2 regions of the Alteromonas sp. ABM1_013 genome follow, and region 1 is predicted to be linked to the other one. Evidence: predicted binding sites of a transcription regulator. Region 1 holds the regulator's gene; the other holds the start of a gene.
The links. Region 1 encodes FliA, which starts transcription of late flagellar genes. Its sites were predicted from a motif close to CTAAAGNTNNNNNNNNNNNNGCCGATA; they were not measured.
Positions count from the first base shown of each region.

Region 2: ACXAGK_RS11435 (VC2046/SO_2500 family protein) is a predicted target of FliA. The motif match lies at 1,739-1,765, and genes of this name have one in related genera.

Region 1 covers NZ_JBSWXH010000001.1:778,811-781,981, reverse strand. Annotated here, with positions in the region: gene ACXAGK_RS03295 (chemotaxis protein CheA) at 1-513, opposite strand, end outside; gene ACXAGK_RS03290 (protein phosphatase CheZ) at 526-1,281, opposite strand; gene cheY (chemotaxis response regulator CheY) at 1,316-1,699, opposite strand; gene ACXAGK_RS03280 (RNA polymerase sigma factor FliA) at 1,736-2,467, opposite strand; gene ACXAGK_RS03275 (MinD/ParA family protein) at 2,464-3,171, opposite strand, start outside.
Region 2 covers NZ_JBSWXH010000003.1:710,543-713,713, reverse strand. Annotated here, with positions in the region: gene ACXAGK_RS11445 (EF-hand domain-containing protein) at 1-7, opposite strand, end outside; gene trhO (oxygen-dependent tRNA uridine(34) hydroxylase TrhO) at 60-1,055, opposite strand; gene ACXAGK_RS11435 (VC2046/SO_2500 family protein) at 1,134-1,706, opposite strand; gene ACXAGK_RS11430 (response regulator) at 1,828-3,171, shown strand, end outside.

The DNA.
Region 1 (3,171 bases):
TGCTGGCACTGGTTCATCTATAGCTAGCTCGGGCTCTTCTGCAACGACCGCGGGCTCAGCCGCGACAACTTCTGGCTCCGCCGCAGGCGCACTTGCATTGTCGAAGATGTTTTCATCTGGAGATTCTGGGCGACTGAGTTTGTGTAACAGGTCGACGAGGTGTGCATCTGCCGGCTCTAGCGGCTCTTGTGCTTTTACTCGTTCAAACATTTCAACTACCACATCAGTGGCTTGCAAAATGATATCCATTAACTCAGGCGTTAGCGTTCGTTGGCCATTGCGCATAACGTCAAAGACGTTTTCAGCACCGTGACAAATTTCAACTAACTCAGTAAGAGAAAGGAAGCCCGCTCCCCCTTTTACTGTGTGATAGCCGCGAAAAATTGCGTTAAGCAAGTCCGCGTCTTCAGGATTGTTCTCAAGATCAACGAGCTGTTCTTGTAATTGTTCAAGTATCTCTCCAGCCTCAACTAGAAAGTCCTGTAATATTTCCTCGTCAACATCAAACGACATGCACCCGCTCCCCTAAAAACCTAAGCTAGACAGAAGATCATCTACATCATCTTGACCTGAAACGACGTCATCTCGTTTGTCAGCATCAATAATTGGGCCTTCTGCCTCTACACCATCAACCTTATCGGCCTTAACGCTGGAAGGTTTAGTTTGTTCTGCACCGTCCCGTTCGCCAAACATAGTAAGCATGTTTACAAGGCTATCTTCGACTTCTTTAACCAAGTCGATAACGCGACGAATAACCTGTCCAGTCAAGTCTTGATAACCTTGTGCCATCAAAACTTCTGTAAGTAACTGTGTAAGTTTAGCCGACTGATTCGAACCGTCTTCCAACAATTCGTCTAAGTCTGCACATAAAACCTTAAACTCACCCAACTCGATTTGGCGGTTCATCAGCTTTTTCCACTCTGGCATAACCTTTTCGATCCGCTCCGATAGCAGTTCAGCGATGGGCATACTCGCCTCAACGGCATCCATAGTAGTATTAGCAGCTTTTTCGGTTTCTTCAATTACGTAGGTAAGGCGGGACTGGGCATCAGGGATATCGTCTGTAGCTAGATTTTTGATGCGGTCGTCTATTTGAAAGTTGTTTAATGCGTCGTGGAGTTGACGCGTTAACTTGCCTACTTCAGCGAATAGCTCAACGTTTTCTTTCATTGAGACGGCTTCAAGTAGTGCGTTAGCTGAAGCCTTGTCACCTTCTTCGAGAAAAGTGACAAGCTGCTTTGCTTCTTCTAACGATATTGGAACGTTTACATTCGTTGACATCCAGTAAACCTCATTTATCTGGTGAGCGTCTGGATCAACCTAAACGTTCGAATATTTTATCTAATTTTTCTTTAAGCGTTGCCGCGGTGAAAGGTTTAACGACGTAACCATTCACACCCGCTTGGGCGGCGGCAACGATCTGTTCCTTCTTCGCTTCGGCGGTCACCATAAGTACTGGCAAATGCTTAAGTTTGTCATCGGCTCTAATCGCGCGGAGCAAATCTATACCCTGCATACCAGGCATGTTCCAATCAGTAACAACAAAGTCGAAATCGCCTTGTTGTAACATAGGTAATGCAGTGCTTCCGTCATCCGCTTCCTGAATGTTGGCAAAACCCAAGTCTTTGAGTAGGTTTTTGATGATACGTCTCATGGTTGAAAAGTCATCGACCACGAGAATTTTCATGCTTTTGTCCAAAATAGCCTCCACTGAGGGGTTAATTGTTTTTAATTTCTATTCTTCGTCAGCTTGCCACGATTTCATTCGTGATTTGAGTTTTAACATGGCTTGACTATGAATTTGACTGACTCTCGACTCACTTACGTCGAGAACCTCGCCTATTTCTCTTAAGTTTAGTTCTTCATCATAGTAAAGTGAAAGAACAATCGCTTCTCGCTCGGGTAATGTCGTTATTGCATGGGCCAGCGCTTTTTGAAATGCGCCCTGCATTAAATCTTCTAACGGTGCATCACTGCCTCGACTTTGCTCGGTAGTGATCACATCTTCCGACACACCTAAATCTTCAATGCCGACCAACTTCCCGGCATTTACTTCATTGAGCATCTGGTGATAATCCTGCAAGCTCACATTAAGCTTGTCAGCAATATCAGAATCTCGTGCGTCGCGCCCAGTTTCACTTTCTACCTGAGATATCGCTTCTGTTATTGCGCGACCATTTCGGTGAACAGAACGTGGCGTCCAATCACCTTTGCGTATTTCGTCCAGCATGGCACCGCGAATGCGGATACCTGCGAAGGTTTCAAAGCTTGCGCCTTTTGACCCATCAAAGTTTCGAGCGGCCTCTAACAAACCAATCATGCCTGATTGGATAAGGTCATCAACAAGTACACTCGCAGGCAGGCGCGCCATCAAATGGTGCGCAATACGCTTAACCAGAGGCGCATGTCTTTCGACTAACTGCGATTTATCTGTTTGCTGTTGATAAGCGGCTGCCTTGCTGTTCAACGTTGACTTCCTACGGCTTTTTCTGCAACTAATTGTTCAATGAAAAATTCTAAGTGACCTCCAGGCTGCGCTGGAATAGGCCAAGTAAGCGCCCTGTTTGCTAGCTTGGTTATCGCTACGGCTGCAGGAGAGCCTGGAAAAGCATCAACAATAGCTGTTTGCTTACGCACAGCTTTGCGAATATTTTCGTCAAATGGCACCGTCGCCACTAATTCTAGTGCAACATCAAGAAAACGCCCTGTCACTTTGCTTAATTTGCTAAATAATTCCTGACCTTCTCGCACATCGCGAACCATATTGGCCACAACTTTAAAGCGAAAAACACCGTGCTCACGGTTAAGGATTTTTATCAGCGCATACGCATCAGTTAGTGATGTTGGCTCATCGCAAACCACCACCATGATATCTTGGGAGGCTTTAGAAAAGCTTAATACCATATCTGAAATGCCAGCAGCGGTGTCGACTATTAATACGTCTATTTGAGAACGCAGCTCGCTAAACGCTCTTATCAAGCCAGCGTGCTGTGTGGGTGAGAGTTCCGCCATTGACTGCGTACCAGATGTGGCGGGCGCAATCTTAATACCGTGGGGGCCGGTTACTAAAACCTCGTCCAACGTGCACTCGCCAGAGAGTACGTGAGATAGGTTTTTCTCAACTCGCAGGCCTAGCATCACATCTACGTTTGCAAGACCAAGGTCCGCGTC
Region 2 (3,171 bases), on a different contig from region 1:
CTCGCATTCCTTATTTCAACTGCAATAAACACGAGTGTAACGCCCTTCTTTCTGACTGTCTACGCCTGATTTTCTTTTGCTTTAAGTGCGCGTAAACGTTGAGCTTCTGCTTTTTCCTTACGCTTTTGTTCCATGGTCAAACGCGCTTCAGTACCTACGTGTTCCTGCTGACGCTCTTTCGCTAGCTGAACCTGCTTTTCGCGTTCTCTAAAGCGAGCAATTTGTTCGTCAGTATGTGTGCCGTAGCAATGAGGGCAGCTTACGCCAGGCTCATATTTATCGCTCTGTTTGTCTTCTGCGGTAATAGGAAGTCGACACGCGTAGCACTGTTCGTAATGACTCTTTTCAAGGTCGTGGTTTACTGCAACGCGATTATCGAATACAAAACAATCGCCTTCCCACATAGACTCTTCTTTTGGTACATCTTCAAGATACTGTAAAATGCCGCCTTCTAAGTGGTAAACCTCTTCAAACCCCTGCTCTTTCAAATAGGCTGTCGACTTTTCACAGCGAATGCCGCCGGTACAGAACATGGCCACTTTTTTATTTTTTGACGGGTCGAGTTCTTTTTCTACGTATTCTGGGAATTCACGAAACGTATCGGTTTTAGGGTCGATGGCGTTCTTGAAAGTACCAATTTCTATTTCATAACCGTTTCGGGTGTCGATTACCGTCACATCTGGGTCGCTTATTAGTGCATTCCAGTCTTTAGGCTTAACGTAAGTGCCTACGGTTTGGCGAGGGTCGATACCTTCAACGCCCATAGTCACTATTTCTTTTTTAAGTTTCACCTTAGTGCGATAGAACGGCTGTTCGTCGTGAAGTGATTCTTTGTAAGAGATAGGATTGATACGTTCATCGCTATTCAGATAAGCGAGCAATGCGTCGATACCCTCGCGAGTACCTGAAACAGTGCCATTAATGCCTTCGTGGGCAAGAAGAAGTGTACCTTTGATACCATTTGCTTCCATAGCTTCTAGAAGCGGCTGGCGGATTTCTTTAAAGTTTTCAAGCGCAACAAACTTATACATTGCGCATACAATATATTTAGACATATTTTAACCTTTGCTGATTGGAGCGTAAGACCAGTGCAAAAATGCGGCGCGGAATATAACAAAACTGAGCGTTAAAAACTAGGCGATATTTTCAAATGAAGAAAAGTCTGCCGTTGTAGCTTGGTGCTTATCTTTCCCATCTTTCCCGTCATCGGCGTCGCCTTGCGAAGATATAACATCGTAAAGTAACGTATTATCTTCTTTTATGGCGTTGTCATACTGCTTTTTCAATCGTTTCTGGGTAGCTAGGCTGCAGTTGTCTACAACGTCATCGGGGATGCGTTTTGCGTCATCGGTTTGAGCTAACGGCGCGGGTTTCATACTAAGAAAAAGGCGTGCACTTTCATAGTCAGTAGCGATTAAATTTGAGTACACTTGCATGTCTGTCCACTCATTTTCGCTGACGGACAACGACGGTCGCCTGTAGTGATTTAACGCCGCAAGTTGCGCCTCTATACTATTCGCGGTGTCCGCGTCTGAGGTTGCCGCTTCAATTTCAAACGGCTCAGCTACGCTGTGTTGCTGCATTGCAAGGTATAACGAGAACAATGCCCCCTGCGATGACGCTCGAGCAAGTACACCACTTCGCTCCCAGTAAATACTGGGGTCTAGTGTTGTTTGTTCATTTGCTGAGGCTAAATCTGGCGACATACGTACACAATGCTGTTGTTGTATACGTATGTTGTCGGCAAGATAATGTTTTTCTTAAGCTTATTTTCTAAAGTTAGATATACTTCTAGTTACTGATAGCCGGTTTATTCACGGATTCGAAATGCAATTTAGCAACAAACAAGTATTGATTGTTGAGGATCAACGTCCTTTCCTTCTTCTTTTGAAAGGGCTAATGCATTCAATGGGTGCGTCTGATGTTGTCACTAAGTCTTCCGCTGAACAGGCAGTATCGCTTTGTAAAAAACATAAATTTGATATTGTCATTTGTGACTTACACTTGGGCGCTGATACCAAAAATGGCTATGAACTCATAGAAGAGTTGCGCACGCGAAGGCTTATTAACCCCACCTCAGTATTTATTCTTATCAGTGCTGATAGTGCTCGACCGGTTGTGCTTGGCAGTATTGAACGCCGCCCAGACGATTTTCTAATAAAGCCCTTCTCACAAGTACAGTTAAAGTCTCGCATTGTTCGTGCATGGCAAAAACGACAATTTCTTCAGCAAGCGTTCAACTTAATAGAGCAAGGTGAATACAATAGCGCCGTAGATCATATTGAGACTCTTTTAGAAAACCCCCAGCACTACAAAGGACACTGCGAACAACTGCTAGTTGAACTCTATTGGCGCATCTCTCAACCTCAAAAAGCTCTAGATGTATTAAAAGAGTATATCGAAGGTAGACCTGTACTATGGGCACAAATAGCAATAGGTAGAACCTACTTGCTGTTGAACGATTATGAAAAAGCGATATCCATTGCCAAGAAAACGTTAAAACGCAACCGTTTCAATGCTGATGCTCATGATATTCTTGCGCAAGCACACCACGCCTTGGAAGCGGGTGAAAAAGCCCTAGATGCAATTAAGGAAGCTATCAAGCTGTCGCCCTTTTCATTACCTCGTCATTTTAAGGCTTGTGAAATTGGTCGGGAAAATAACGATTTAGTGCTAGCAGCCAACTCTAGCCAAGCAATTTGGAACCTATCAAAACGCACTGTGCACAAAGCAAGCTTACATTGGTGCACAATGATACGCAGCCTACTTGATGTTGCTGAGTCAGCTGATGACAAAAGCCAGCGTAATAAGTATCAGCAAGAAGCTTTACTTACGTTACAGAGAGGTAAGTTCGATGAGCACCTATATAGAATCGACAGGGAGTTCGACGTAGAAATTTTTGGCAACATTGTAAATGCAAGAATAAGCGCGATTGATGGGAAACTCATTGATGCAAAGCGTCATCTGAATACATCGCAAATACAGCTTGATGATAAATACGCAGAAGTACCTACAGCGTTTATTCCAGATAGCATTAACGTTATGTACAAACTAGGAGAGTTCGACGACGCGCTGCAGTTGAATTCTCTACTTTCTTCAAGAGGTGAAGAACTCGACCAAAATAGTTCTTACATGCTAAAGACACAAGCGCAAAAAGCACAAAAAAGCCTT